Regions from separate parts of the Cellulomonas fimi ATCC 484 genome, predicted to be linked through region 1. Evidence: predicted binding sites of a transcription regulator. Region 1 holds the regulator's gene; the other holds the start of a gene.
The links. Region 1 encodes LexA, which represses DNA repair genes until DNA is damaged. Its sites were predicted from a motif close to TCGAACANNTGTTCGA; they were not measured.

Region 1 (15,505 bases):
GTCGAAGCTCGCGATCGTCGGTGCGGGCGCCGTCGGCTCGACGATGGCCTACGCCGCCCTCATGCGCGGTGCGGCCCGGACCGTCGCGCTGTTCGACATCAACCGGGCCAAGGCCGAGGCCGAGGCTCTCGACCTCGGGCACGGCATCCAGTTCATGCCGATGGCCGAGGTCGTCGGCTCGGACGACATCGCGGTGTGCGCGGGGGCCGACGTCGTGATGTTCACGGCCGGCGCGAAGCAGAAGCCCGGCCAGACGCGGATCGACCTCGCCGAGGCGACGATCGCGCTGGTCCGCAAGGTGCTGCCCTCCGTCGTCGAGGTCGCGCCCGACGCCGTCTACGTCATGGTGACGAACCCGGTCGACGTCGTGACGTACGCCGCCCTGAAGATCTCGGGCCTGCCGCCGTCGCAGCTGTTCGGGTCCGGCACGGTGCTGGACTCCTCCCGGCTGCGCTACCTCCTCGCGCGCGAGACGGGCGTCGCCGTCCAGAACGTGCACGCGTACGTCGCGGGTGAGCACGGCGACAGCGAGCTCCCGCTGTGGAGCTCCGCGAGCATCGGCGCGGTGCCGCTGCTCGAGTGGAACGGCCTCGGCGGCCGCGGCCCGCTCACCGCGGAGGTGCGCGAGCGGATCGCGCACGAGGTGGTCGACTCCGCCTACCGGATCATCGAGGGCAAGGGCGCGACCAACTACGCCGTCGCGCTCGCAGGGTCGCGCATCATCGAGGCCGTGCTGAACGACGAGTCGCGGATCCTGCCCGTGTCCTCGCTGCTCGACGGCTACTACGGGATCTCCGACGTGTGCCTGTCCGTGCCCGCCGTGGTCGGCTCGGGTGGAGTGGGCGACCGGCTCGCGGTGCCCATGTCCGCCGACGAGCTGGCGGGGCTGCGTCGCTCGGCGGACGCGGTCCGCTCGGTGGCGCGCTCCTTCGGCTTCTGACCGCTGCGCTCGTCCGGTACCGGCGGGCGCCTGCCGGCCGGCTCCGCGTCGTCCCGGCAGTGGTGACCAGCCGGGTGCCGCCCGCGAGGGACGGCACCCGGCTGTGTCGACGTCGGCCAGCGCGCTCCTGGGCGGGTCGGTGGCGCTGGGCGGGTCAGTGCCGGCGCAGCGCTGCGACGAGCTCGGACTTCCGCATCGACGACCGCCCCTGGATGCCGACCTCGGCGGCCTTCGTGCGCAGGTCCGCGACGGTCCAGTCCTCGTAGTCGCCGGAGCGGCCGCCCGCGCGGCCCACGGAGGCGCGCGACGAGCCCGCTGAGGCGTTCGCGATGCGCGCGGCCTTCTCCTTGCTGCTGCCCTCGTCGCGAAGCCGCTCGTACAGCCGGGCGTCCTTGACGCTCGGTCCGGGGTCTCTCATCCGTCCGGGCATGCCGCCACCTCCTGTGCGTCGTCCGCACCGGCGCGGGCCGGCGCACGCCCCAGCCTCGCGCGCTCCACCGGCCGCCGCAGCCGGAGCGGAACCGTCAGAGGCTGCGCAGCACCGAGACGACGCGGCCGAGGATCGTCGCCTCGTCTCCGGCGATGGGGGAGTACGCGGCGTTGTGCGGCATCAGCCAGACGTGCCCGTCGGCGCGCCGCAGCGTCTTGACGGTCGCCTCCCCGTCGATCATCGCGGCGACGATCTCACCGTTCTCCGCCACGGGCTGCCGCCGCACGACGACCCAGTCGCCGTCGCAGATCGCGGCGTCGACCATCGAGTCGCCCGCCACGCGCAGGAGGAACAGGTCGCCGTCGCCCACGAGCTGGCGGGGGAGCGGGAACACGTCCTCGACGACCTGCTCCGCGAGGATCGGCCCGCCGGCGGCGATCCGGCCGACCACCGGCACGTACGACGGGCTGGGCACGCGCTCGCCGTCGTCGCCCGTGGGCGCGAACGCGGACCGGCTGCCGTCCGGCGCCGTCCACGTGCCCACGCCGCGCGAGTCGTCGGGCTGGACGACCTCGATGGCACGCGGGCGGTTGGGGTCGCGCCGCAGGTACCCCTTGCGCTCGAGCACCGTGAGCTGGTGCTTGACGCTCGACGGGCTCGTCAGGCCGACGGCCTCGCCGATCTCCCGCATGCTCGGGGGGTAGCCCCGCGACTCGACGGACGCCCGGATCGTCTCCAGGACGAGCCGCTGGCGCGCGGTCAGGCCGTCGACGCCGTGCGGCCCGTCCGGCAGGGCGTGCACCGTCGCCACGGCCTGGTCGGTCCCGGTCGTCCCGGTGTCCCCGCTCGCGCTCACTTGCACCCTCCTGACGTCGTCGGCCGGTCGCCGCCCTGCTGACAGGCCCGCGCCGCCGCCGTGCCGACGTCCGGCCGCGCGGCCCGGGGCCGCGATGTCGGTGGTCGGTGGTGCGCTTGCCCTGCGCGGCCAGCCTAGGCAGTGCGAGCTGCGAGATCAAACACCTGTTCGATCTTCTCTCGACACGTGTCGGGCCCGGCTGGTAGAACTCGTACAGGCGTTCGACGAACAGGCGTTCGAACGGGAGCGGAGGAGGCCGAACATGAGCGCAGCGGTGCTGTCCCCGGCGGGCGTGCGGCGTGCGGTGCCGGGGCGACCGGCCGCCCCGAGCCGTCCTGCGGTGTCGCGCGGCCACCTCACGCTCGTCCGGACGGGTGATGTCGCGGAGGCCCGCCGGGCCCGTCCCGCGCGCGACGCGGCGGTGCCCGGACCGTTGCGGCTCACGACGCGCGGTCGGGTCGTCGTGGTGCTGCTGGCCCTGCTCCTGTGCGTCGCGGTGTCGCTCGTCGCCTCGCGCGCAGCGGCGGACTCACCGGTGTCGGGCGCGATGGAGGTCACGCGGCACGTGGTGCTCGAGGGCGAGACGCTCTGGGCGCTCGCCGAGGACGTGGCGCGACCCGGCGAGGACGTGCGCGACGTCGTGCTCGAGCTCGTGCGGCTGAACGAGCTGCCGAGCGCCGGGCTGATGGCTGGTCAGACGATCATCCTGCCCGCGCGATGACCCGGCCCGCCGCCCGCGTGGGTGCCGGTGGCTGAGCGTGCAGCGACGTTGACGGTCGAGGCGGACGCAGATAGGTTAGCCTTACCTCATCAGACGGGCTGGGGGGCTCGTCGAGGTGCGGAAGCGCTGCTGTCGACAGCCGCGCTCGCCGCAGCACCGCGCCGGGCCGAGGCGAGTCGGTCCGTGACCTGGGACGGGGGCGTCCCCGCGGGGGTGGTCGCTCGACGCGGCCACCCCCGTGCGCGGAGCACCGGCCGGTGCGCGCCCGCCTTGCGACGTCCCTCCGGCGTGACCTAGCGTCGCCGGGACGACCCCAGCGGACGGCGGAACCAGCCACCTCCGCGACCACGAGGAGACAGCGGTGCACTGTCCGTTCTGCCGACACCCGGACTCCCGGGTCGTCGACTCGCGCACGTCCGACGACGGCGCGTCGATCCGCCGTCGCCGCCAGTGCCCGCAGTGCCACCGCCGATTCACGACGCTCGAGACGGCGAGCCTGTCGGTCGTCAAGCGGTCGGGCGTCACCGAGCCGTTCAGCCGCGAGAAGATCGCGACGGGCGTACGCAAGGCGTGCCAGGGGCGGCCGGTGAGCGAGGACGACCTCGCGGTGCTCGCGCAGCGCGTCGAGGAGACGCTGCGCTCGTCCGGATCGGCGGAGATCGACGCCTACGAGATCGGTCTGGCGATCCTCGGGCCGCTGCGCGAGCTCGACGAGGTCGCGTACCTCCGGTTCGCCAGCGTCTACCAGGCCTTCGACTCGCTCGAGGACTTCGAGGCCGCGATCACGGTGCTGCGCGCCGACCGGGAGGGTCGCGTGGAGCGCGACGCTGGGGACGACCGGACGGACGACCGGGCGGACGTCGAGGACGACCCGGCCGAGCCGACACCGGTCTGACGCCGCCGCCCGCGCGTCGGAGCCGCTCGCCTGACGCCGTCGTCGGCCGGGCGCCGTCGCGGGCCGTACGTCGACGCACGCCGGCTGCCGTCGCCGGCCGCGCTCCGACGCGCGCTGCCGCGGGGCTCGCCGCGGGCGTCCGTCCGTGTCCGTGAGCCCGCGACGGTCACGTAGGTTCGAGCGGTGATCCCCGACGACCTCGCGCTGCTGCGCACTCCCGGTTCCCCCGCCGTCCTGCCCGACGGCTCCGCCGCCGTCGTGTCCGTCACCCGGCCCGACCCGCGGTCCGACGAGTACGTCGGCCACCTGTGGCGCGTGCCGCTCGACGGCGACGTCGCGGCCGTCCCGCTCACCCGCGGCCACCGCGACACCGCCCCGGACGTCTCGCCCGACGGGCGCTGGGTCGTGTTCTGCCGCGCAGAGCCGCGGGGCAAACCGCAGGTCTTCGTCGTCGAGGCGACCGGCGGCGAGCCGGTGCAGCTCACCGACGCTCCGCTCGGGGCCTCGTCGCCCCGCTTCTCGCCCGACGGCTCGTCGGTCGCCTATCTCGCTCGTGTCCCGGAGGAGGGGCGCTACGTGCCGGACGGCGACCCCGCGAGCGAGCCGCCGCGGCACATCACGGGCTTCCAGTACCGCAGCGACGGCCTCGGCTTCGGCGTAGACCGACGGCAGCACCTGTTCGTGGTCGACCTTCCCGCCGTCGCGACGGACCCCGACGCTCCGGTCACCGACGCGCCGGCCGTGCCCGCGGCGCGGCAGCTCACCGAGGGCGACCTCGACGTGCGCGACGCGCGCTGGCTGCCGTCGGGCGACGCGCTCGTGGCCGCGGTGGCGCGGCACGGCGCGCGCGACGAGGACCTGCGCCGGGACGCGGTCCTGGTCCCGGTCGCCGGGGGACCGACGGGCCTGACGGGCCTCGTGCCGGTCACCGACGCGGACCACGGTGCGACGCTCACGGTCGAGACGGTCCTGCCCACGCCGGACGGTGCCGCCGTGTGGCTCCTCGCGACCGACGTGGGCCCGTCGGGGCGCGACTTCGTCGCCGCGCACCTCGGGCTGTTCCGCGTCGACCTCGACGGCGGCGAGCCGGGGCGGACGCCCGGGCGGGCCGTACGGCTCACGGACCCCGAGTCGGTGGACCTGGTCGCGGGGATCCTCGCGGCGTCCGCGGACGGCCCGCTCGTCGGCCTCCAGCACCGCGGGGCCGTGCACCTCGCCCGCGTCGGTGCGGACGGCGGGCTCACGACGCTGCTGGGCGGCTCGCACGTGCTCACGGGCGCGGCCGTCGCGTCGGCGTCGACGGTGTCGACGGCGGCGGCGGGCGAGCGGGTGGTCGCGGTGGCCGCCGGGCCGGCGACCGCGGGTGACGTCCTGGTCGTCGACGGTCCCGCCGTGCGGGTCCGCACGGACCTGTCGGCGCCGTTGCGTGCCACGGGACGCCTGCGCGAGCCGCGCGAGCTCGACGCGGTCGCGCCGGACGGGTACCCGGTGCACGGGTGGGTCGTGACGCCGGACCCGGAGCGGTTCGGGACGGGGCCGCACCCGACGGTGCTGATGATCCACGGCGGCCCGCACGCGCAGTACACGCACGCGCTGTTCGACGAGGTCCAGGTGCTGGCGGCGGCGGGCTACGCGGTCGTGCTCGGCAACCCGCGCGGCTCGGCGGGGTACGGCCGCGCGCACGGTGCCGCGATCCGCGGCGCGTTCGGCACCGTCGACGCGGACGACGTGCTGGCGCTGCTGGACGCGGCGCTCGCGCTGCCGGAGACGGACGCGGAGCGCGTCGGCGTGATGGGCGGGTCGTACGGCGGGTACCTGACGGCGTGGCTGACGACGCGGACGGACCGCTTCGCCGCCGCGGTCGTCGAGCGCGGCTTCCTCGACCCGGTGAGCTTCGTGGGGTCGAGCGACATCGGCTGGTTCTTCGGGCTGGAGTACCTCGGCGACGCGGCGGACGAGGAGGGGCGTCGCGCGGTCGCGGCGCAGTCGCCGATGGCCCACGTGGGGGCGGTGACGACGCCCACGCTGGTCATCCACTCGGAGCAGGACTGGCGGTGCCCGGTGGAGCAGGGGCAGCGGTGGTTCGTCGAGCTGCGCCGGCGGGGCGTCGAGGCGGAGCTGCTGCTCTTCCCGGGCGAGGGTCACGAGCTCACGCGGTCGGGCCGCCCCCGGCACCGCGTGCAGCGGTTCGAGCACGTCCTGGCGTGGTGGGCGCGGCACCTGCCGGTGGGCTGACGGCGCCCGTCGGGGCCGGCGGGTGGGACGTCAGCGGTCGCTGGACCGCGGGCCCCACAGGTTGATGCCGGCCTCGACGGCGTGCGGCTCGACCGCGGCGAGCTCGTCGTCGTCGAGCGGTGCGGCGGTCGCGGCGGCCAGGTTGTCGTCGAGCTGCTGCACGGTGCGCGCACCGACCAGGACGGACGTCACGCGCGGGTCGCGCAGCACCCACGCGAGGGCGAGCTGAGGAAGCGTCCGTCCGCCGCCGCGCGCCACGGCGTCGAGCGCGCGGACGTGCGTGAGCACGTCGTCCGTGAGCCACTCGGGCCGCAGGGGCCCGCCGCGTGCGGCGCGCGAGTCGGGGGGACGCCGTCGAGGTACCGCGTCGTGAGCATCCCCTGCGCGAGGGGGGAGAAGGCGACGACGGCCATCCCGGCGTCGGCGGCGACGTCGAGGAGCGTCCGGCCGTCGCTGCCCGGCTGCTCGACCCAGCGGTTGAGCAGCGAGTACGCGGGCTGGTGCACGGCGAGCGGCACACCCAGCCGCCGCGCCACGTCGAGCGCCTGCACGGTGCGGTCGGCGGAGTACGACGAGATGCCGACGTGCAGCGCCTTGCCCGCGCGCACGGCCGCCCCCAGGGCGCTGATGGTCTCCTCGAGCGGCGTCGCCGCGTCGAACCGGTGGCTGTAGAACACGTCGACGGCGTCGACACCGAGCCGTCGCAGCGACTCGTCGAGCGACGCGCGAAGGTACTTCGCCGAGCCGTGCTCGCCGTACGGGCCGGGCCACGCCCGGTACCCCGCCTTGGTGGTGACGACGAGCTCGTCGCGGTGCCCGCGCAGGTCGGTCGCGAGCAGCCGCCCGACGCTCTCCTCCGCGGCGAACGGCGGCGGGCCGTAGTTGTTCGCGAGGTCGAGGTGCACGACGCCCCGGTCGACGGCGTGCAGGACGACCTCACGCTGCTCGGCGAACGGGCGGGCCTCGCCGTAGCTCTGCCACAGCCCGAGGGAGACGACCGGGAGGGACAGTCCGCCGGCGCGGCGGTGGGGCAGGGGCGCGACGCTCACGCCGCCGAACCTACGCGGTGCCCGCCTGCGGGGCACAAACGGTTGGCGCGGGGCACTGCGGTAGGCGAGGCTGGGCGGGCACATGCGCACGACCGGCGACTCCGTCCCGGTCGTGCCGACCGACCGAGCACCACGAGGAGACGCCGATGGGGAACGACAGCGCGAAGCCGGCAGCGGGGGCGGCGAGCGACGACGCCAAGGCGAAGTTCCGGGAGGCGCTCGACCGCAAGAAGGCGGCGCAGCACCGGACGGCCGACGCGTCGACGAACACCGGTCCCGTGCACGGCTCCGAGACGGCCGGCCCGGTCCAGCGGCGCTTCCAGCGCAAGTCCGGCGCCTCCTGACGGGAGCGTCCGCACCGGCGGGTCCGCGACCGGCCCGAATCACGCGAGAGGCCCCGCCGGCATCGGCGGGGCCTCTCGCACGTCCAGCGCCCGGGTGGCCGGGCAGGTGGGTCAGGACAGCAGGCGCAGCCGCACGGACTCGGGGCGCGAGGCGAGCGCGTCGACGACGGCCTGGTCGACGCTCGACCCGGCGTCGGTCACCACGTAGCCCAGCTCGCCGCGCGTCGCGAGCAGCTGGCCCTCGACGTTGACGCCGTGCTCGGCGAGCGTCGCGTTCACGGCGGCCAGCACCCCGGGCACGTTGCGGTGCAGGAACGCGAGGCGGTGCGCGCCGGGCGGCTGGTCGAGGGCGAGGTTGGGCAGGTTGACGCTGAGCGTCGTCGAGCCGGTGGCGAGGTAGTCCCGCACCTTGTTCGACACGAACTGGCCGATCGCCTCCTGGGCCTCCTCGGTCGAGCCGCCGGTGTGCGGCGTGAGGATGACGTTCGGCAGGCCGCGCAGCTCGGAGTCGAACGGGTCGCCCTTGCGCTTGGGCTCGACCGGGAAGACGTCGACCGCCGCGCCGCTCACGTGGCCCGACACGACCGCGTCGCGCAGGGCCGCGTAGTCGACGACGAACCCGCGCGACAGGTTGAGGAACACCGAGCCGGGGCGCATGCGGGCGAACTGCTTGGCGCCGAACAGGCCGGCGTTGCCGCTGCGGCCGTCGACGTGCAGCGTGACGACGTCGGCCGCCTCGAGCAGCTCGTCGAGCGTGTCCATGCGCCGGGCGTTGCCGAGCGCGAGCTTCTCGGCGGTGTCGTAGAAGACGACGGACATGCCGAGGTTCTCGGCGAGGACGGACAGCTGGGTGCCGATGTTGCCGTAGCCGATGATGCCGAGCGTGCGGCCGCGGACCTCGTGCGCGCCGGTCGCGGACTTGTTCCACACGCCGTCGTGCATCGCCCTGTCGAACTCGGTGAGGCGGCGGGTCAGCGCGATGATCTCCGAGATCGCGATCTCCACGACGGAGCGCGTGTTCGAGAACGGCGCGTTGAACGTCGCGACGCCGCGCGACGCCGCGGTCGCGAGGTCGATCTGGTTGGTCCCGATGCAGTACGCGCCGATGGCGACGAGGTCGGGGGCCCGCTCCAGCACGGACGCGGTCACGTGCGTCTTGGAGCGGATGCCGAGGAGCTGGACCCCCTGCAGGGCCTCGACGAGCTCGTGCTCGTCGAGCGCACCCGTGCGGGTGGTCACGTCGAAGCCGGCGGACTCGAGGATCGAGCGCGCCTGCGGGTGGAGGTTCTCGAGCAGCAGGGCCTTGGGCACGCCCCTATGGTGCGCCCGGTCCGCCCCGCGACCCAAGACGGTCCGGCCCTCGGACACGCGCGACCGCCGCTCAGGCGGGGGCGTCCCACCCCGTCGGGAGGTCGGCCGCGTGCACCACGCGCAGGGTGCGCGTGGGGCGCGTCATCGCCACGTAGAGGTCGCCCGCGGACGCCGCGAGGACCTCGGCTGGCTCGACGAGGACGACGACGTCGAACTCCAGACCCTTCGCCTCCCGCGGGGTGAGCAGCACGAGCGGGGCGTCGAGGTCGGCGGACGACGCGCCGCTGCCCAGGACGGCGGCGGTGCCGGCGTCGCGCAGCACCTCGTCGACGCGTGCGAGCGTCGCGGGCGTCGCGACGACGGCGACACGCCCCGCACCCGTGGCGTCGGCGACCTCGCTGACCGACTTCTCCGCGTGCCGCGCAGCGGCGACGGCGAGCCCGTCGGCGGAGACGCGGTCGACCAGGAGGGCGTCGGGCACGTCGCGCGCCGACGTCAGCGGGCTGACGGGCAGCCGTGCGGCCGCCGCGACGCGGCGGGCGGTCTCCGCGACGAGGGCCGGGGTCCGGTAGTTGACGGTGAGCTCCGCGAGCCGCCACGACGAGCGCAGCACCGGGTCCAGCATCCGGGCCCAGTCGCGCGCGCCTGCGACGGCGGTGGTCTGCGCGACGTCGCCGACGATCGTGAGCGAACGGGTCGGCACGCGCCGCAGCAGGGCGCGCCAGGCCATCGCGGACAGCTCCTGCGCCTCGTCGACGACGACGTGCCCGTACGTCCAGGTGCGGTCCGCGGCGGCGCGCTCGGCGGTCGTGAGCGCCGGACCCGTCGACGCGAACCGGTCGGCGAGCATCTCGGCGGACACGAGCGCGCCGCTGCCGGTGGACTGCAGCACCTGGCGCGCGTACTCGAGCTCGGACGCACGCCGCTCGGCCGCGGCCCTGGCCTGCGCGCGCGCCGCCTGGTCGTCCTCGCCGAGCAGCTCGGCGGCCTCGTCGAGCAGCGGCACGTCGGCCGGCGTCCACGGGGCGTCGGGGTCCCGCGCGAGCAGCGCGCGGTCCGCGGGGGAGAGCTGGGGGGCGGCGGACTCGAGGCGCCACGGCTTGGCCCACAGGTCGGCGAGGAGCTTCTCGGGGGTCAGGGGCATCCAGGCCAGGTTGAGCGCGACCCGGATCTCGCGCGTCGTGCGCAGCTCCTCGAGGATCTCGCCGCGCTCGTCAGGCGGGATGTCCCCGCCGAGCTGGGCGACGTACTGCTCGGCGAGCCGCCCGAGCATGTCGCGCACGAAGCCGACCCGCGCGAGGTTGTGCGGCCGGTGGTTGCGCCGGGCGCGGGCGATCGCCGACGCGACGTCCTGCGGTCTCACGACGACGGTCCGCCCGTCGATGCGCACCGTGACCGGCTCGGCGGGCACGCGCTGGCGGTCCCGGACCGCGCGCGCGACGACCGCCGCCATGACGGCCCGGCCCTTGACCTCGGCGACCTGCTCGGGCTCGGAGCCGGTCGCGGCCAGGCCGGGCACGAGCTCGGCCACGGTCGTCGTCACGACGCCGGTCTCGCCGAGCGACGGCAGCACCTGGTCGATGTAGCGCAGGAACGTGCGGCTCGGGCCGACCAGCAGGACGCCCGACCGCTCGAGCTGACGGCGGTGCGCGTACAGCAGGTAGGCGGCGCGGTGCAGCGCGACGGCCGTCTTGCCGGTCCCGGGACCGCCCTGCACGACCAGGGCCCCGCCGAGCTCGTCACGGATGATCGTGTCCTGCTCGGCCTGGATCGTGGCGACGATGTCACCCATGCGCCCGGTGCGGCCCGCCGCGAGGCCCGCGAGCAGCGCGCCCTCACCCGACAGGCCGGTCAGGCGGGCGTCGTCGGCGTCGGAGAGCAGGTCGAGGTCGAGCACCTCGTCCTCGACCCCCGTCACGGTCCGGCCGCGCGTGACGACGTGCCGGCGGCGCACGACGCCGTCGGGGTGCGCGGCCGTGGCCCGGTAGAACGCCTGCGCGGCGGGCGCCCGCCAGTCCGTGAGCAGCGGCGACTGGTCCTCGTCCGTCAGACCGATGCGCCCCACGTAGCGACGGTTCCCGTCGTCGAGGTCCAGACGGCCGAACACCAGGCGCTCCTCGACGGCCTCCAGCTGCGCGACCCGGTCCTCGTACAGCGTCGCGAACGCGTCACGCTCGCTGCGGTTCTGCGGCGAGCCCGACGGGCCGGAGCGCCGCACGTGCGCGAGGCGCGCGCGGGTCTGCGCCCGCAGGTCGTCGAGGCGGCCGTAGAGCCGGTCCACCGTCTGCTGCTCGGCGGCCAGCTCGCTCTCGATCCCTGCCACTGATCCTCCGTCCGCGAGCCCGTCGTGCCGTACCCCGACGCCCCGGGGACGGGGCGCTCGGCCCGCGCGGGCGGGCGCAGGGCGACGGAGCGGCCGTCCATTATCCGCCACCCGCGGGGTGCTCGCACCCACCGGGACGGTGACGGGCGTGAGAGCGGGATCACGCGGGCGGCGGGATCGCGGCGTGCCCTCTACGCTTCCTCCCAGCCCGACGAGAGGACTCCCGTGACCCACGCCCCGGCCGCAGCCGGCGACGCCCGCGACCACGCGCTGCCCCCGGCGCGCGACGGTGCGATCCGCCTGCTGCTGGTCGAGGACGACGACGGCGACGCGCTGCTCGTGCGCGAGCACCTCGACGACGCGGGCCTGGTCGTGGACCTCACGTGGGTGCGTTCGCTCGACGAGGCGCTCGAACGCCTCGACGTCGACTGCGTGCTGCTCGACCTGGGGCTCCCGGACGCGATGGGCATCGGGGCGCTCGAGCGGCTCCTGGACGCGGGCGCGCCCGCGGTCGTCGTCCTGACGGGCCTCGCCGACGCGGACGCGGGCATCCAGGCGGTCGCCGCCGGCGCGCAGGACTACCTCGTCAAGGGCGAGGTCGACGGCGGCCTGCTCGGCCGCTCGGTGCGCTACGCCGTCCAGCGCCGCCGGCTCGAGGCGACCGACCGCGAGCTGTACCGCAGCCTCGTGCGTGCGGAGGAGACGACGCGCCTCGAGCGCGCGCTCCTGCCGACCCCCGCGGTGCGCGACGGTGGCCTGGAGGTCCTCGTCGGCTACCGCGCCGGCCGGGAGGGGCTGCTGGGCGGCGACTTCTACGACGTCGTCGAGAGGGCGGACGGGACGGTGCTGGCGCTGGTGGGCGACGTGTGCGGACACGGGCCGGACGAGGCCGCGCTCGGGGCGACGCTGCGGACCGCGTGGCGCACGCTCGTCCTCGCGGGCGTGCCCGTGCAGGACATCCTCGGGCTGCTGGAGCGCGTGCTGGCGTTCGAGCGGGCCCGGCCCGAGGTCTTCACCACGGCGACGATGCTCGTCGTGGCCCCGGACCGGACCTCTGCCGACCTCTACCAGGCGGGCCACCCGGCGCCGATCCTGCTGGGCCCGCCGTCCACGCTCCTGCCGACGCAGCGGCGCGGACGCGCGCTCGGCATCCCCGTCTCGGGCGGCTGGGAACCCGAGCGGCTCGAGCTGGGGAGCTCCTGGCGGGTGCTGCTGTACACGGACGGCCTGCTCGAGGCGACGGTCCGCGGCGGTCCCGAACGGCTCGGCAAGGCCGGTCTGCTCGCGGTGGTGGACGACGCGCTCGCCGCGGAGCTCGCCCGCGCGGGCGGGGGACTCGACGACGAGGGCCCCGGCGGGGTCGTCGCCCGGGTGCTGCACGCGGTGCGTGAGCTGCACGGAGGCGACCTCGTCGACGACGCCGCCGCCGTCCTGCTCGGGTGGGGCGCGTGACCGCGACCCCGTCGCGCGCCGCCCGGCGCCGCGCGACGCTCCGCTCCCGCCTGCTCGGTCTGCTGCTCACCGCGGCGTTCGCGCTCGCGCTCGTCGTGGCCGGCACGGGCCTGGTGCTCGGGCGCGTGCTCGAGCGGCAGGACGCCGTGACGGAGACGTTCTTCGACGCCGTCACGCAGGCGGACGGTGCCTACATCCAGCTCGTCGACTCCGAGACCTCGGTGCGCGGCTTCGCGCTCACAGGAGACGAGGTGACGCTGGAACCCTTCGAGCGGGCCGCCGAGGACGACCTGTCGTTCCGCACGCTCGCGGAGCGCGAGGCGGAGCGCGGCCTCGACCCCGAGCTCACGGCCGCTGCGCAGGCCGCGGGCGAGGCCGGGCGCCGGTGGCACGAGGAGTTCGCGCAGCCCGTCATGGAGCAGGTGCGCGCCGGCGGCACGGCCGCGGTCACGTCGCAGGAGATCGAGAGCGGCCGCGTGCTGTTCGACGACGCCCGCGGCAAGGCCGAGACGTACATGACGCTGCTGCGCGACCGACGGTCGGACGCGGTCGACGAGCTGTCCACGTGGACGCTCGTCGCCGCCGGGACGGTCGTGCTGCTCGTGCTCGCCGCCATCGCGGTCGGCATCTCCCTGTGGGTCGCCCTGCGGCGCTGGGTGCTCGAGCCCTTGCGCGACCTGGCGGCGGACGCGCGCGCCGTCGCGTCGGGCGACCTCACCCACCCCGTCGAGGCCACCGGCCCGGGCGAGATCGCGGCGCTCGCGGACGACGTCGAGCGCATGCGCGTCGCGCTGGTCACCGAGGTGCGTGCGGTCGAGGCGTCGCGCGCCGAGATCGCCGACGCGCACGAGCAGCTCACGACGCAGGCCGAGGAGCTGCGCCGCTCGAACCGGGACCTCGAGCAGTTCGCGTACGTCGCGTCGCACGACCTGCAGGAGCCGCTGCGCAAGATCGCGAGCTTCACGCAGCTGCTGCAGAAGCGGTACGGGGGGCAGCTCGACGAGCGCGCCGACCAGTACATCGCGTTCGCCGTCGACGGTGCGAAGCGGATGCAGCGGCTCATCAACGACCTGCTGGGCTTCTCGCGCGTGGGCCGCATGGGCGGCGAGGTCACCGACGTCGACCTGGACGCGGCGCTCGCCGAGGCCGTGGACAACCTGGGGGAGCGGATCGCGGAGACGGGTGCCGTCGTCACGCACGACCCGCTGCCCACCGTGCAGGGCGAGGAGGCGCTGCTCGTGCAGCTCTTCCAGAACGTCGTCGGCAACGCCGTGAAGTTCCGGCACCCCGATCGCACGCCGCAGGTGCACCTGTCGGCGCGGCGGGTCGGCGAGGAGTGGGAGATCGAGTGCCGGGACAACGGCATCGGGATCGACCAGCAGTACGCCGACCGCGTCTTCGTCATCTTCCAGCGGCTGCACGCGAAGGACGTGTACGAGGGCACCGGGATCGGCCTCGCGCTGTGCAAGAAGATCGTCGAGTTCCACAACGGGCGCATCTGGATCGAGCCGTCGCCGGAGACCGGCACGCGTATCCTCTGGACGTTGCCCGTCCCCGCCGCGGACACCGTGGACGCCACCCCCTGAACGGAGACCCCGTGCCCTCCAGTCCCAAGATCATCGACGTGCTGCTCGTCGAGGACGACCCCGGCGACGTCCTGATGACCCGGGAGGCGTTCGAGCACAACAAGGTCCGCAACCGCCTGTGGGTCGTGCCGGACGGCGTGAGCGCGATGGAGTTCCTGCGCCGCGAGGGGGAGCACGCGGAGGCGCCGACGCCGGACCTGATCCTGCTCGACCTCAACCTGCCGCGGATGGACGGTCGCGAGGTGCTGCAGGCGCTCAAGGCGGACGAGTCGCTGCGCTCCATCCCGGTGGTCGTGCTCACGACGTCGGAGTCCGAGGAGGACGTGCTGCGCAGCTACTCGCTGCACGCGAACGCCTACGTCACCAAGCCGGTGGACTTCGACCGCTTCATCGACGTCGTCCGTCAGATCGACGAGTTCTTCGTGGAGGTCGTGCGGCTGCCGACCCGCTGACCCGCACCACCTGCACGACGCCGGCCGGGAATCCCCGGCCGGCGTCGTGCGTTGTCGACGGCATGCCCGCCGCACGGGGTGGGCGCACGACAGGAGGCTGACGCCCAGGATGTTGGACCCGAGCGAGATCTACGACGTCGACGCGCAGGCTGCCGCACACCTGGCGCAGCGCGTCCGTGACGGAGCCGGCCCGGTGCTCGTGCACGCGGTCCGCGGCTTCGTGGACGCGGGCAGCGCCGGGCAGCTCGTCGCCGAGCACCTGACCGAGGAGCTCGGTGCGACGCGCCTCGTGACGTTCGACGTGGACCAGCTGCTCGACTACCGCTCGCGCCGCCCGGTGATGACGTTCGACTCCACGACGTGGAGCGACTACGCCGACCCGGAGCTCGCGGTGGACGTGGTCGAGGACGCGGCAGGCGTCCCCTTCCTGCTGCTGCACGGCGTCGAGCCGGACGTGCAGTGGGAGCGGTACGTGGCCGCCGTGCGGCAGATCGTCGAGCGCTTCGACGTCCAGCTGACGGTGGGCGTGCACGGCGTGCCCATGGGCATCCCGCACACGCGCCCCGTGTCGGTCACCGCGCACGCCACCCGACCCGAGCTCGTGGCGGACCAGGCGTCCTGGTTCGGCCGTGTGCAGGTGCCCGCCAGCGCGAGCGCGCTGCTCGAGCTGCGGCTCGGCCAGTCCGGGCACGACGCGATGGGCTTCGCGGTGCACGTGCCGCACTACCTCGCGCAGTCCGCGTACCCGCGCGCGAGCGTCGCGGCGCTGCACGGCATCGAGCGCGCCACGGGCCTGGACCTGCGGGCGGGCGCGCTGACCGAGGCCGCGCAGGAGGCGGAGCGCGAGATCGAGCGCCAGGTCGCGGGCTCGGAGGAGGTCGCGACGGTCGTGCGGGCGCTCGAGGAGCAGT
Region 2 (15,505 bases), 500 kb from region 1:
GGTACTCGTGGGGCCCGGTCGAGAACGCACCGTCGGACGACGTCTACCCCGCCGGGACGATCGCGATGGCGCGCGTCGGCGGCGACGGCAGCTCGATGGGCAGCCAGTTCTTCCTCGTGTACGAGGATTCGCAGATCCCGTCGGACTCGGCGGGTGGCTACACCGTGTTCGGCCGCATCACGTCCGGGTTGGACGTCGTGCAGGCCATCGCTGACGCGGGCACCGTGGAGGGGTCCGAGACCCCGGTGGACGACGTCATCATCGAGGGAGTGGAGACCCAGTGACCGAGACCCCCGCTTCGCCGTCCACGCCGGACGAGCCGACGACCACTCCCCCGTCCGTCGAACCCGCCGCGCCCGTCCCGGCCGAGGAGGCCACCGAGCCGACGGCCGGCGACGTCACGACCGACGTCGCGGACGCGGCAGCCCCCGACGACGCTCCGGCCGCCGACACGGACGCCGACGTCACCGCCGGCGAGCCGACGTCCGACGCCGCGCCCTCGGACGAGACCGCACCCGCGCAGGACGAGGACGCACCCGAGCCCGTGCAGGACGAGGACGTGGTCCCGGACGCACCGGCGCGGGACGAGACCGCCACCGCGGACGCACCGGCGCAGGACGAGACCGCGACCCCGGACGCACCGGCGCAGGACGAGACCGCCACCCCGGACGCACCGGCGCAGGACGAGACCGCCACCCCGGACGCACCGGCGCAGGACGAGACCGCCACCCCGGACGCACCGGCGCAGGACGAGACCGCCACCCCGGACGCACCGGCGGGTGCCGAGGGCACGACCGCGTCCGCGGGCACCGTGGCCCCTCGCCCGACGCCCGCGACCGTCACGCCCGCCGGTGCGCGACCCACACCGCGCCCGCGCCCGGTCCCGCACCCGCCCGCCTCCCCCGCCGCGGTGACGCCCGCCGCGCCGGTCGTGCCGGTGCCGGACGACAGCGCGGAGGCCGCGCACGCCGCGACGTTCGGCTCGGTGGACGACGAGGGCACCGTCTCGGTCCGCGAGGCCGCGGGCGAGCGGGTCGTCGGCCAGTTCCCCGGCGCGTCCCGCGAGGAGGCTCTCGCGCTGTACGTGCGCCGCTTCCTCGACCTGCAGGCCAAGGTCGCGGTGTTCGAGGCGCGCCTGACCGCGACGGACCTGTCGGTCAAGGAGATCGACCAGACGCTCGCGCGCCTGACCGAGGAGCTCGCTGAGCCGGCCGCCGTGGGCGACCTCGACGCGCTGCGCGCGCGGCTCGAGTCGCTGCGCGGCGTCGCCGCGGAGCGCCGGGCGGCCGCGGAGGCCGAGCGGGCGGCGGCCCGGGAGGCCGCGCTCGTGTCGCGCACCGCGATCGTCGAGCAGGCCGAGAAGATCGCGTCGACCGACCCGTCGCGCATCCAGTGGCGGCCCGCCGGCGAGCAGCTGCGCGTCCTGCTGGAGCAGTGGAAGGAGGCGCAGCGCTCGGGCCCGCGCCTGGACCGCCCGACGGAGGAGTCCCTCTGGAAGCGGTTCAGCCACGCGCGCACGACGTTCGACCGGGAGCGGCGGCACTTCTTCGCCGAGCTCGAGTCGCGCAACGCGGGCGCCAAGGCGGCCAAGGAGCAGCTCGTCGCCGAGGCGGAGAAGCTCCAGCACAGCACCGAGTGGGGCCCGACCGCGGGTGCCTTCCGCGACCTGATGGCGCGCTGGAAGGCCGCCGGCCGGGCGAGCCGCGCGGACGACGACGCGCTGTGGAGCCGCTTCCGGGCCGCGCAGGACACGTTCTTCGCGGCGCGCGACGCGCACTCCGCCGCGACGGACACCGAGTTCCGCGCGAACCTCGAGGTCAAGGAGGCGCTGCTCGCGGAGGCCGAGGCGATCCTCCCGGTGCGCGACCTCGCGTCGGCCAAGCAGGCGCTGCGGTCGATCCAGGACCGCTGGGAGGCCGCGGGCAAGGTGCCGCGCGCCGACGTGCAGCGGGTCGAGGGTCGCCTGCGCGCGGTCGAGTCCGCCGTCCGTGACGCCGACCAGGCGCAGTGGCGACGGACCAACCCCGAGACGCGCGCGCGGGCGGAGGGCGCGGCCGCGCAGCTCGAGCAGGCGATCGCCGGGCTCGAGGCCGACCTCGAGCGGGCCAAGTCCGCCGGGGACGCGCGCCGCATCGCCGACGCGCAGGCCGCGCTGGACGCCCGCCGCGCGTGGCTCGAGCAGGTCCAGCGGGCCGCGCAGGACGCCCGCGGCTGACGCCGGTCCCGCCCCGACGACGCCCACCCGCCGACCGGCGCGGTGGGCGTCGTCGTCCACAGGCCCGGTGGAGCGCCGTCGCGGGTGCCGCGCGTGGGCGAGGCTGGCCCGGTGACGACGCCACCTGCGGCCGACCTGCGGACCTACCGGCCCCGACGCACCGCTCCTGCGGCCCTGGTGCGGCGCACGGACGTCGGGGCTCCGGCGTGGTTCGCGCTGCGCCGCGACCGTGTCCTGCGTCCCCTGTGGGGCGACGTCGCCGTGGTCGCGGACGCGCCGGTGACGGCCGCGTTGCGCGGTGCGGCGCTCCTCGACGTCGTCCCGGCGCACGGCGTGGTCGGGCGCGCGGCCGCCGTCTGGGTGCACGCGGGCGGCGGCGCACCGGCGCACGTCGACGTCCTCGTGCCGCCCGGGCGGGGGCGTCGCACGGGCCCGCGCGCGTCCTGGGAGGCGCACCTGACGCCGGCCGACGTCCAGCTGGTCGGGCCTCTGCGGGTCACGACGGTCGCGCGCACCGGGCTGGACGTGGCGCGGTTCGCGCGCGACGACGACGTGCACCGGCTGCTCGCGCAGCTGCTGCCGCTGGGGCTCGACGTGCCGCGCGCGTTGCGCTCGCTGGACGCGATGCCGGGCGCCCGCGGGGTCGCCCGGGCGCGGGCCCGGCTGCGCGTCCTGGCGTGCTCAGGCGCGGATCACGGGCTCCTCGGCGGCCTTCGCGCCGGTGATCCGGTACACGTCGAACACGCCCTCGACCTTGCGCACGGCGGCCAGGACGGACGCGAGGTGCGACGGCTCGGCCATCTCGAAGACGAACCGGGACAGCGCGACACGGTCGCGCGACGTCGAGACCGACGCGGACAGGATGTTGACGTGGTGGTCGGACAGCACACGCGTCACGTCGGACAGCAGACGGCTGCGGTCGAGCGCCTCGACCTGGATCTGGACCAGGAACATCGAGGAGCTGCTGTGGCTCCAGAGCACGTCGACCATCCGCTCCGGCTGTGAGCGCAGCGCGTCGACGTTGATGCAGTCCGAGCGGTGCACGCTGACGCCGGCGCCGCGGGTCACGAACCCGACGATGTCGTCTCCCGGCACCGGCGTGCAGCACTTCGCGAGCTTGACCCACACGTCGTCGACGCCCTTGACGACCACGCCGGGATCGCCCGTGCGCACACGGCGTGCCGTCGGGCCGGGACGTGCGGTCTCGGCGAGGTCCTCCTCGGCGGCGGGCTCACCACCGAGCGAGTGCACGAGGCGCTGCACGACGGTCGCGGCCGACACCTGGCCCTCGCCGATCGCGGCGTAGAGCGCGGACACGTCCTGGTAGCGCATCTCGTTCGCGAGGGCGACGAGCGACTCGTGGGACAGCAGGCGCTGGATCGGCAGGTTCTGCTTGCGCATCGCCTTCGCGATCGCGTCCTTGCCGTGCTCGATCGCCTCCTCGCGGCGCTCCTTGGAGAACCACTGCCGGATCTTGTTGCGGGCACGCGGGCTCTTGACGAAACCGAGCCAGTCCCGTGACGGCCCCGCCGTCTCGGACTTGGACGTGAAGACGTCGACCACGTCGCCGTTCTCGAGCGCGGAGTCGAGCGGGACCAGGCGACCGTTGACGCGGGCGCCCATGGTGCGGTGGCCGACCTCGGTGTGCACGGCGTACGCGAAGTCGACCGGGGTCGACCCCGACGGCAGGCCGATGACGTCGCCCTTGGGCGTGAACACGTAGACCTCGGAGCCGGCGATCTCGAACCGCAGCGAGTCGAGGAACTCGGTCGGGTCGGCGGTCTCCTTCTGCCAATCGACGAGCTGGCGCAGCCACACCATGTCGTTGCCGGCCGCGTCACCGGTCTGCCCCGGCGCGCTCTTCGCGGACTCCTTGTACTTCCAGTGCGCCGCGACGCCGTACTCCGCCCGGCGGTGCATGTCGTGCGTACGGATCTGGATCTCGACGGGCTTGCCGCCGGGGCCGATCACGGTCGTGTGCAGCGACTGGTAGAGGTTGAACTTCGGCATCGCGATGTAGTCCTTGAACCGGCCGGGGACCGGGTTCCACCGCGCGTGCAGGGCGCCGAGCGCCGCGTAGCAGTCGCGCACCGTGTCGACCAGGACGCGCACGCCCACGAGGTCGTAGATGTCGGCGAAGTCGCGGCCTCGCACGATCATCTTCTGGTAGATCGAGTAGTAGTGCTTGGGCCGCCCCGTGACCGTGGCCTTGATCTTCGCGGAGCGCAGGTCCGCACCGACCTGGTCGCGGACGACCGCGAGGTACTCCTCGCGCGCGGGGGCCCGCTCGGCGACGAGGTGCACGATCTCGTCGTAGAGCTTGGGGTACAGCGTCGCGAACGACAGGTCCTCGAGCTCCCACTTGATGGTGTTCATGCCGAGGCGGTGCGCGAGCGGTGCGTAGATCTCGAGCGTCTCGCGCGCCTTCTTCTCGGCGGACGTGGACGCGACGAACTTCCAGGTGCGCGCGTTGTGGAGCCGGTCGGCGAGCTTGATGACGAGCACGCGGATGTCGCGTGACATTGCGACGACCATCTTGCGCACGGTCTCGGCCTGCGCGGCGTCGCCGTAGGTGACCTTGTCGAGCTTGGTCACGCCGTCGACGAGCATCGCGACCTCGGGCCCGAACTCGCGGCGGAGCTGGTCGAGGGAGTACTCGGTGTCCTCGACCGTGTCGTGCAGCAGCGCGGCCGCGAGCGTCGACGGGGTCATGCCGAGCTCGGCGAGGATCGTCGCGACGGCGACCGGGTGCGTGATGTACGGGTCGCCGCTCTTGCGCAGCTGCCCGCGGTGCGCCTTCTCGGCGACGACGTACGCCTGCTCTACGACCGCGAGGTCGGCCTTGGGGTGGTTGGTCCGCGCGGCCTGCAGGACGGGCTCGAGCGCGGGGAACGCGGGGCCGGAGCGCTGCCCGAACCGGACGAGGCGCTGCCGCACGCGGTTGGCCGCGGTCGCGCCGGTGTCGGCCGGGACGTCGCCGACGGCAGCCTCGGAGGTGCGGACGTCGTCGCTCATCGCACCCCCTCCCGCCGTCGAGGTCCCCGGGACGTCGCGGCGACCTGCGGCGGGACGTCCGAGCCGTAGGGACCGGATCGCAGCAGTCTACGTCCGTGCGCACGCATGGTCCGACACGTGCCGGAAAGGTCCGGCTCCCGCCCGACGCCGCCCCGGTCGCGCGGGGGCGGTCGCCGGACAGGGCGTCAGGGGATGCGGACCAGCACGTCGATCGGGTGGTCCCCGAGCCGGTCGCGCCCCGCAAGCCCCTCGAGCTCGACGAGGAACGACAGGCCGACGACGTGCGCGCCGCACTGCTCGAGCAGCGCGACGGTCGCCGCGGCGGTGCCGCCCGTGGCGAGGACGTCGTCGATGACGAGCACGCGCGCCCCGTCGGGGACGGTGAACGGGTGGATCTCGACCGACGCGTGCCCGTACTCGAGCTCGTAGTGCTCGACGGCCGTCGGGCCGGGCAGCTTGCCGGCCTTGCGCACGGGCAGGACACCCGCGCCGAGGGCCACCGCGACCGGGGAGGCGAGCAGGAACCCGCGCGCCTCCATGCCGGCGACGAGGTCGACGCCCTCGGGCGCGGCCTGCGCGATGGCGTCGACGACCCCGGCGAACGCCGGGCCGTCGGCGAGCAACGGGGTGATGTCGCGGAACAGGACGCCGGGCTTGGGGTAGTCCGGCACGAGGCGCACGAGCTCGTCGACGCGCGTGAGCAGCCGCGCGCGGTCCGTGGGGGCGCCCGACGGCACCCCCACGGCCGGCTGTCCGGCGGGCAGGCCGGTCACCGGCGGCGCTTCGGCTGTGCGGCGACGCCCTGGTGCCCGCCCGGTCGCAGCTGACCGGCCGAGCGCACCCCCGCCGCGCCCGCCGTCACCGGCTCGCCGGACTCGGCAGCGCCCCGCGCCCCGCGGGACGCCAGCACCTTGCGGGTGTGCTCGCGGATCGCCGACTCCCGCTCGCGCAGCGACACCTCGGCGGGGGTCGCGAGGAAGACCGAGGAGAACGTGCCGATGAGCATGCCGACGAAGAGCGCGAGCGCGATGTCGCGCAGCGTCCCGGCCCCGAGCACGAACGCGCCGACGAACAGGATCGAGGCGACCGGCAGGAGCGCGACGACCGAGGTGTTGATCGACCGCACGAGCGTCTGGTTGACGGCGAGGTTCGCCTTCTCGGCGTACGTGAAGCGGGTCTGCTCGAGGGTGTCCGCGGTGTTCTCGCGGACCTTGTCGAACACCACGACGGTGTCGTAGATGGAGTACCCGAGGATCGTCAGGAAGCCGATGACGGTGGCCGGCGTGACCTCCCAGCCGACGCCCGCGTACACGCCCGCGGTGATGATCAGGTCGTGGAACAGCGCGATGAGCGCGGCGACCGCCATCCGCCAGTTGCGGAAGTAGATCGTCATGACGACCGCGACGAACAGCAGGAAGACGACGATGCCCGTGATCGCCTTGCGGGAGATGTCGGCACCCCACGACGGGCCGATGAACGACGAGGTGACGTTCTCCTCGGGCACGCCGTAGGCCTCGGCCAGCGCCCCCTGCATCTCCTCGACCTCGGTGTTGGACAGCTCGGCGGTCTGGATCCGCAGGCTCTCCGTGCCGATCGTCGTGACCTTGGGCGACTCGCCGGGCGCGTTGGCCTGGACCGTGTCGATCGCGAGCTGCTGGTCGAGGTCCGTGACCCCGGACACCACGAACTCGGAGCCGCCACGGAACTCGATGCCGGGGTTGAGGCCCGGCTTGACGAGCAGCACCGCGGAGACGGCGACGAGGATCGCGGAGATCGTGTACCAGACCTTGCGGCGCCCGACGATGTCGTACGACCGGCGGCCGGTGTAGAGGTCGTTGCCCCACTGGGCGAATCCGGCGGCCATCAGAGCTCGCTCCCCTCGGTGCGCCCGGTCGCGGGCTCGTTCGTCCCCGTCGGGTCGGGTCCCCGGTCCGCCGGCTCGGGAGGCGGTGCACCCTGGGCCTCACGCGCGGCGGCGGCCCGCGCGGCCGCCCGCCGCTCGGCGATGGTCCCGCCGGTCGGCGCCGTGGCGTCGCCGGACGTGCCCGTGCCGACGCCCACCGGGACACGGTCGGCGTCGCCCTTCGCGGTCTTGCCGGGCGTCGGCGCGACGACGCGGCCACGGCCGGCGTAGCGCGGCACGTCCACGCCGAGCCGGCGCGGGTCGAGGCCGGACCACGGGTGGCCCTCGCCCCAGAACTTCGTGCGGGCGATGAGCGTCATGACCGGGTGTGTGAACAGGAACACCACGATCACGTCGATGATCGTCGTGAGACCGAGGGTGAACGCGAAGCCGCGGACGCCGCCCACGGCGAGCACGTAGAGCACCGCCGCGGCGATGAAGTTCACCGCGTCGGACGCCAGGATGGTGCGTCGCGCCCGCTCCCAGCCGCGCTCGACGGCGGCCTGCAGCGTGCGGCCCTCGCGCAGCTCGTCACGGATGCGTTCGAAGTACACGATGAACGAGTCCGCCGTGATGCCGATCGCGACGATCAGGCCCGCGACGCCCGGCAGCGACAGGCGGTAGCCCTGCGTCCACGACAGCAGCGTGATGACGCCGTAGGTGATCACGGCCGCCACGATGAGCGACGACACCGTGAGCAGCCCGAGCGCGCGGTACTGGAACAGCGAGTAGATGACGACGAGGACGAGGCCGATGAGGCCCGCGACGAGACCCTTCTGCAGCTGCTCCGAGCCGAGTGTCGCGGAGATCTGCTCCTCGCTCTGCACCTCGAACGTCAGCGGCAGCGAGCCAAAGTTCAGCTGGTTGGCGAGCGTGGCCGCCGACTCCCGCGTGAACGTGCCCGAGATCTCGGCCTTGCCGTTGGAGATGATCGTGCCGGGGTCCAGCCCCGGCGCCGAGATGACGAGCCCGTCGAGCACGACCGCGAACTGGTTCTGCGGGCTCGTGAGCCCCTGCAGCCGGGTCGTGACGTCGGTGAACTGCGTCGTGCCCTTCGACGTGAACTCGAGGTTGACGACCCACTCGTTGGTGACGCCGCCGGTCTGCGTCTGGCGCAGGCCCGAGCTCGCGCCCGAGATCTCGCCGCCCTCGATCTCGACCGGGCCGAGGATGTACTTGGCCGTGCCGGCCGGGTCGCACGTGACGAACGCCGCGTCCGGGTCACCCGGGGCGCCGCCCGTGAGGTTGCTCGGGTCCGTGCAGTCGAGGGTGTCGAAACGCTCCTGCACCGCGGGCGTGACGTAGTACGCCGCGTCGCTCGGGGTGTCAGGGGCGGCCTTCGCGGGCGTGTCCGACGCGGGCGCCGACGCGCTGGGCGTCGGCTCGGGCGTCGCCGCAGCGTCTGCCGCGGGCTCCTGCGTCGCGGCCGGGTCGGCCGCCTCCGGGTCGGTCGCCGCGGCGGACTCCGTCGGCTCCGGCGCGGCCGCGTCGTCCTCGCCGACCGGCGTGGGCGCGCCGAAGGTCAGCACGGGACGGAACTCCATCTGCGCGGACGTCCGGACGAGCTCGAGCGTCTCCTCGCTGGGCGTGCCCGGGAGCGCGACCACGATGTTGTTGCCGCTCTGGCTCGTGATCTCCGCCTCGGCGACACCCGAGGAGTCGACGCGCTGCCGGATGACCTCGATCGCCTGCGAGATCGTCTCGGACGTGATGGCGCCCGGGTCGTCGGAGACGGGCTTCAGGATGACCTGCGTGCCCCCTTCGAGGTCGAGGGCGAGGTTCGGCGTCCACGTCGCGGTGGAGCGCTCGGTGCCGGCGAAGATCGTGCCGAAGAGGGCGACGACCAGCAGCCCGAGCCACAGGAGCGTACGGACCGGCCGGTGACGGCGGGCAGGAGGGGCCAACGGAGTCTTCTCTCGTGCGCGCACCGGTCACCCAGGCGACCGGTGGGGTCCAGGCCCGGGCGTCGTCACCCGGGCCGTGTGCGGTTACTTGGTGTCCGGCTCGTCGTCCTTCTTGCGCAGGACGGGCGGGAGCGAGGACAGGTCGTCCGGGACGTCGATGACCTCGTCGGCGGCACGGTCGCGGTCGGCGTCCGTGGCGTCGTCGTCGAAGGTCTCCTCGTCCTCGTCCTCGTCGGCGGCGGTGTCCGCCGGCGGGTCGACACGCTTGGCGATCGCGGCGCGGATCCAGCGGGTGCGCGACCCCGGGGTCGACTCGACGGTGATGACGTCACCCTCGACCTCGACCACGGTGCCGAACAGGCCCGAGCCGGTCATGATCTCGTCCCCCGGCGCCAGGTTGTTCCGGAAGTCCTGGGCCTCGCGCTGCTGCTTGCGGGTCCGGCTGGACATGAGCCAGAACGCGCCGAAGGCGAGGAGGAGGATGACGAGGAAGGTGGGGTCCACGACTGGTACGGCTCCGATCGAGTGATGTGTCCGCCGCAGTCTAGGCGCAGCGGCTCGCCGCTCCAACGTCCCGTGGCACCGCGAGGTTCCCGATCGCACTCCCCCGTCGGCGTCGACCGCGACCGGCGCACCCTCCACGGCACGCCCCGGGCCGCCCCCACGAGGACCTGCGCGTCGTCAGCCGAACAGCGTGCCCGGCCCGGGGAGCGGGTCGAGGCCCAGGTGCTCCCACGCGCCGGGCAGCGCGACGCGCCCGCGCGGCGTCCGGCCGATGAGCCCCTCGCGCACGAGGAACGGCTCGGCGACGGTCTCGACCGTCTCGGGCTCCTCGCCGACGGCCACGGCGAGCGTCGTCAGGCCGACCGGCCCGCCGCCGAACCGCGTGCACAGCGCCGACAGGACCGCCCGGTCCAGCCGGTCGAGCCCACGCGCGTCCACCTCGTAGACCTCGAGCGCGGCGCGTGCGGCCGCGAGGCTCAGCATCCCGTCGCCGCGGACCTCGGCCCAGTCGCGCACGCGGCGCAGCAGGCGGTTCGCGATGCGGGGCGTGCCGCGCGAGCGCGACGCGATCTCGGCCGCGGCGTCGCCGTCCAGCGGCACCCCCAGGAGGCCGGCCGAGCGCAGCAGGACCCGCTCGAGCTCGTGCGTCTCGTAGAAGTCGAGGTGCCCGGTGAAGCCGAACCGGTCGCGCAGCGGTGCCGGCAGCAGGCCCGCGCGCGTCGTCGCGCCGACCACGGTGAACGGCGGCAGCGCGAGCGGGATCGCGCTCGCGCCCGCGCCCTTGCCCACGACGACGTCGACCCGGAAGTCCTCCATCGCCACGTACAGCAGCTCCTCCGCGGGACGCGCGAGGCGGTGGATCTCGTCGAGGAACAGCACCTCGCCCTCCTCGAGCGAGGACAGCACGGCGGCCAGGTCGCCCGCGTGCTGGATCGCCGGGCCGCTCGTGACGCGCAGCGACGTGCCGAGCTCGGCGGCGATGATCATCGCGAGCGTCGTCTTGCCCAGCCCGGGCGGCCCGGACAGCAGGACGTGGTCGGGTGCGCGGCCGCGCCGGCGCGCGGCCTGCAGCACGAGCGAGAGCTGGTCGCGCACGACGCGCTGCCCCACGAACTCGTCCAGGGTGCGCGGTCGCAGCGCCGCCTCCGCGGCCCGCTCGACGTCGTCGGCACCGGAGCGGACCAGCGACTCCGCCGGCAGCCGCTCGGTCGCGACGTCGAGATCGAGGTCGTCGCCGTCAGCCATGACCGCCGCCGAGCGTGCGCAGCGCGGCGCGCAGCACGCCCGCGACCTCGTCGGCGGCGACCGGGCCGGGCGCGTCCTGCAGGACGGCCGACACGGCGTCCCCCGCCGCCTTCGCGTTCCAGCCGAGCCCGACGAGCGCCTCGACGACCTGGTCGCGCCGGTCGTCCGACGCCGCCGACGACGTGGCGGGCGCACCCGCGCCGGAGGGTGCGCCGAGGCGGTCCCCGAGCTCGAGGACGATGCGCTGCGCACCCTTGCGGCCGATGCCGGGCACCCGCATGAGCGCGGCCAGGTCCTCCCCCGCGACCGCCCGGCGCAGGCCGTCGGGCGTGTGCACCGCGAGCATCGCCAGCGCGAGGCGCGGGCCGACGCCCGACACCGTCTGCACGACCTCGAACACCTCGCGCTCGTCGGCGTCGGCGAAGCCGAACAGCGTGAGCGAGTCCTCCCGGACGACGAGCGACGTCGCGAGCGTGGCCTGCGCACCCACGCGCAGCCCGGCGAGCGTCGCGGGCGTGGCCTGCACGAGCATCCCGACACCACCGACCTCGACCACGGCCGAGTCCAGCCGCACCGCCAGGACCGTGCCCCGCACCGACGCGATCACGCCCGCGCCCCTTCCGTCGTCCCGTCCGTCACGGCGCTACTCTCGCACACGCCCGAACACCTGTACGACGGACACGCCCGCCGTGGTCGGCGCTCCCCCGGGGCCCGCCGTCGCCTCCGACCGGGCAGTGGCCGTGCCCGCCGTCGACGCGGGCTCAGGCGCGCCGCTTCGCCGCCTGCTCGGCCGCGGCCCACGCGCGCTGCGCCGCGGTCATCGAGCCCGGCGCGCGCTGCGGCGCGCCCAGCGCACCCGCCGGCCGCCACAGGTGGCAGATCGCGAGCGCGAGCGCGTCCGCGGCGTCCGCGGGACGCGGCAGCTCCTCCAGGCCGAGCAGCCGCTGGACCATGGTCTGCACCTGCGCCTTCTCGGCGCGGCCGTTGCCCGTGACAGCGGCCTTGACCTCGCTGGGGGTGTGCAGCGCGACGGGGATGCGACGCCGTGCTGCCGCGACCATCGCGAGCCCCGCGACCTGCGCGGTCCCCATCACGGTGCGCACGTTGTGCTGCGCGAACACCCGCTCGACGGCGACCGCGTCGGGCGCGTGCTCCTCGAGCCACTCCTCGAGCTGCGCCTCGATCGTGAGCAGCCGCTGGTCGACCTCGTCGTCGACCGGCGAGCGCGCGACACCGACCGCGACGAGCCGCGCGCGGCGCCCGGGCAGGCCGTCGACGACGCCGAGACCGCACCGGGTCAGGCCGGGATCGACTCCGAGGACGCGCACGCTCGTATGGTCGCAGCCTCCCGGGTCGTTCCCCGGGAGGCTGCGCGCCTGTCGTCAGTCGTCCTCGAGCTCCGCCATGACCTCGTCGGACGCGTCGAAGTTCGCGTAGACGTTCTGCACGTCGTCGGAGTCCTCGAGCGCGTCGATGAGGCGCAGGATCTTGCGCGCACCCTCGGCGTCGACCTCGATCTGCGTCGACGGCCAGAACACGACGTCGGCGGAGTCGTACTCGATGCCGGCCTCCTGCAGCGACGTGCGGACCGGGACGAGGTCGGTGGCCTCGCTCAGCACCTCGAACGACTCGCCGAGGTCGTTGACCTCCTCGCCGCCCGCGTCGAGCACCGCCTCCATGACCGCGTCCTCGTCGGTGCCCTCCTTGGGCACGATGACGACGCCCTTGCGGCTGAAGATGTACGACACCGAGCCGGGGTCGGCCATCTGGCCGCCGTTGCGCGTGAACGCGACGCGCACGTCGGACGCGGCGCGGTTGCGGTTGTCGGTGAGGCACTCGACCAGGACCGCGACGCCGCCGGGGCCGTAGCCCTCGTACATGATCGTCTGGTAGTCGGCGCCGCCGGCCTCCTGGCCGGACCCGCGCTTGAGGGCGCGGTCGATGTTGTCGTTCGGGACCGACGACTTCTTCGCCTTCTGGATGGCGTCGAACAGCGTCGGGTTGCCCGCGGGGTCACCACCGCCCGTGCGGGCGGCCACCTCGATGTTCTTGACCAGCTTCGCGAAGAGCTTGCCGCGCTTCGCGTCGACGACGGCCTTCTTGTGCTTGGTGGTGGCCCACTTGGAATGACCCGACATCGGCTCTGCCTACCCCTGGCTCTCGCGGACGATCTCGACGAACAGACGGTGCACCCGGGTGTCGCCCGTGACCTCCGGATGGAAGGAGGTGACGAGGAGCGGTCCCTGGCGGACCGCGACGATCCTACCGGCGGCGGGACCCGACTCGACGCGACCGACGACCCGGGCGGCCGGACCGACCTCCTCGACCCAGGGCGCACGGATGAACACCGCGTGCAGCGGGCCGTCCTCGACGCCCTCGACCGCGAGGTCCGTCTCGAACGAGTCGACCTGGCGGCCGAACGCGTTGCGGCGCACGGTGACGTCGACGCCACCGAGGGTCTGCTGCCCCTCGATGCCGCCCAGCACCCGGTCGGCCAGCAGGATCATGCCCGCGCAGGACCCGTAGGCGGGCATCCCGGCGCGCAGGCGCTCCTGGACGGGTGCGAACAGGTCGAACGCCCGCAGCAGCTTGTCGATGGTCGTCGACTCGCCGCCGGGGATCACGAGGGCGTCGACGGCGTCGAGCTCGCGCACGCGGCGCACGGGCACGGCGTGCGCGCCCTCGACGGTCAGCGCGTGCACGTGCTCGCGCACGTCTCCCTGCAGGGCGAGGACTCCGACGGTCACGGTCACGACGGGGGATCCTAGTTCGCGGCGAGGAGCGGCTCCGCCTGCGCCCGGCGGTCGGCCGCCGCACCGTCGCCCGCGCGCACCTCCTCGACCGCCTCGACGAGCCGCGCCAGCCCCGTCCGCAGCACGTCGGGCGCCGCCGCGAGGCTCACGCGCACGCGCCCGTGCGCCGCGGCCCCGAACGTCGCCCCCGGCGCGACCGCGACGTGCCGCTCCGCGAGGAGCCGCAGCGCGAACGCGTCGGTGTCGGCGACACCCACGTCGACCATGAGGTAGAACGCGCCCTCGGGACGCACGTAGCCGATCCCGGCGGCGTCGAGCTGCGCGACCGCGGCGTCGCGACGCGCGCGGTAGGACGCCACGGCGAGCGCGACGTAGTCCTGCGAGCCCGTGAGCGCGGCGAGCGCCGCGTGCTGGCCGACCGCCGACGGGCACGCGACGGTCGCCTCGGCGAGGTGCCCGAGCGTCTCCACCACGTCGTGCCGGGGGGTCGCGAGATACCCCAGGCGCCAGCCGGTCATCGCGTACGTCTTGGACAGGCTGTGCTGGACGACGACCCGTCCGTCGGTGTCGAACGCCGCGGGGCTCACGTGCGGCGCGCCGAACGTCACGGCCTCGTAGCACTCGTCGGACAGCACCCACAGGTCGTGCCGCCGGGCGACGTCGACGAGCGCGGCGACGACCTCGGCCGGGTACACGGCACCCGTGGGGTTGTTCGGCGAGCACACGACGACCGCGCGCGTGCGCGGCCCGATCGCGGCCTCGACGTCCGCGGGGTCCGGGACGTAGCCCGCCTCGGGGGCGGTGCGGTAGGTGCCCACCGTGGCACCGACCGACACGGCCGCCATGGCCCAGTTCGGGAACATCGGGTCGGGCAGCAGCACCTCGTCGCCCGGCCCGAGCAGCGCGGCCATGGTCATGGTCAGCCCGTGCATCGCGCCGTGCGTGACGACGACGTCGTCGGCGGCCGTCTTTCGGCCCGAGACGCGCGTGACCCGCTCGGCGGCGGCGGCGCGCAGGGCCGGGATGCCGGTGCTCGCGGTGTAGCCCGCGAGGCCGTCGTGCGCCGCGCGGGCGGCCGCGTCGACGACGTGGGGCGCGGTCGTGGCGTCGGGCTCGCCGATCTCGAGGTGGAGCGCCTCCGGGTCGCGGTTGGCGAGCTCCATGAGGGTGCGGATGCCGCTGCGGGGGATGTGCAGCGTCGGCGAGGTGGGCGCGAGGGTGGGCATGCCGTCGACGGTACACACCGACGTTACCGACCAGTACCACCCGGTCGGGGTCGACCGGTCACGACTCGCGCGCGAGCCCCAGGTGCCGCACCGTGCCGTCCCAGCCGGCCGCGAGGTCCCGCACGAGCGCCGGCAGCCCCGCGGGGAACACCTCGATGTCCACCGCCTCGAGCTCGTCGAGCGGCCACCAGCGCAGCTCGTCGAGCACGCCCGCCTCGAGCTCCGTCCAGCCGTCGCGGCTGAGCTCGCCGACGTCGCCCGAGCGCACACGCGCCAGGTACAGGTCCTCGTCCTGGCGGCAGTGCTGCGCGAAGAAGTCGAAGATCGCCGACCGGGTGAGCACCGGCCCCTGCAGCGCCGCCGGGTCCAGGACGATGCCCGTCTCCTCGCGCAGCTCGCGCAGCGCCGCGGTCCGGGAGTCCTCGCCGTCGTCGATGCCGCCGCCGACGGTGAACCACCAGCTCCGTTCCGGCTGGTCGACGTCGTGCCCGCGCATGAGCAGGACGCGGTCGTGCTCGTCGAGCAGGATCACCCGCGCGGCCCGCCGGAACAGCAGGCCGTCGGGACCCGGCCGCCACTCGGGCCCGAGCCCGTGGACCGGTCCCCCGCCGTCGGCGTGCCCACGTGCGGGCGGCACGCCCGTCGTCCCCGGCACGCCGAGGGCCGCGGACGACGACGCGTCCGCGGCCCCGGCTGCGCGGTCCGGCCCGCTCACCAGCCCCGCTCGGCGAGACGGTGCG

Region 2: ruvA (Holliday junction branch migration protein RuvA) is a predicted target of LexA. The motif match lies at 11,446-11,461, and genes of this name have one in related genera.

Annotation. Positions count from the first base shown of each region.
Region 1 is NC_015514.1:1,736,752-1,752,256, forward strand. It holds gene CELF_RS07975 (L-lactate dehydrogenase) at 1-940, shown strand, start outside; gene CELF_RS07980 (Rho termination factor N-terminal domain-containing protein) at 1,095-1,370, opposite strand; gene lexA (transcriptional repressor LexA) at 1,465-2,226, opposite strand; gene CELF_RS07990 (LysM peptidoglycan-binding domain-containing protein) at 2,489-2,947, shown strand; gene nrdR (transcriptional regulator NrdR) at 3,309-3,842, shown strand; gene CELF_RS08000 (S9 family peptidase) at 4,026-6,077, shown strand; partial or broken gene CELF_RS08005 (aldo/keto reductase) at 6,108-7,210, opposite strand; gene CELF_RS08010 (DUF5302 domain-containing protein) at 7,273-7,470, shown strand; gene serA (phosphoglycerate dehydrogenase) at 7,582-8,781, opposite strand; gene CELF_RS08020 (HelD family protein) at 8,852-11,104, opposite strand; gene CELF_RS08025 (PP2C family protein-serine/threonine phosphatase) at 11,330-12,556, shown strand; gene CELF_RS08030 (sensor histidine kinase) at 12,553-14,142, shown strand; gene CELF_RS08035 (response regulator) at 14,154-14,594, shown strand; gene CELF_RS08040 (proteasome assembly chaperone family protein) at 14,704-15,505, shown strand, end outside.
Region 2 is NC_015514.1:2,236,344-2,251,848, forward strand. It holds gene CELF_RS10215 (peptidylprolyl isomerase) at 1-284, shown strand, start outside; gene CELF_RS10220 (DUF349 domain-containing protein) at 281-2,215, shown strand; gene CELF_RS10225 (RelA/SpoT family protein) at 2,897-5,230, opposite strand; gene CELF_RS10230 (adenine phosphoribosyltransferase) at 5,416-6,003, opposite strand; gene secF (protein translocase subunit SecF) at 6,000-7,094, opposite strand; gene secD (protein translocase subunit SecD) at 7,094-9,037, opposite strand; gene yajC (preprotein translocase subunit YajC) at 9,122-9,541, opposite strand; gene ruvB (Holliday junction branch migration DNA helicase RuvB) at 9,719-10,786, opposite strand; gene ruvA (Holliday junction branch migration protein RuvA) at 10,779-11,393, opposite strand; gene ruvC (crossover junction endodeoxyribonuclease RuvC) at 11,548-12,114, opposite strand; gene CELF_RS10265 (YebC/PmpR family DNA-binding transcriptional regulator) at 12,169-12,924, opposite strand; gene pdxT (pyridoxal 5'-phosphate synthase glutaminase subunit PdxT) at 12,934-13,539, opposite strand; gene CELF_RS10275 (pyridoxal phosphate-dependent aminotransferase) at 13,551-14,765, opposite strand; gene CELF_RS10280 (NUDIX hydrolase) at 14,824-15,480, opposite strand; gene pdxS (pyridoxal 5'-phosphate synthase lyase subunit PdxS) at 15,477-15,505, opposite strand, start outside.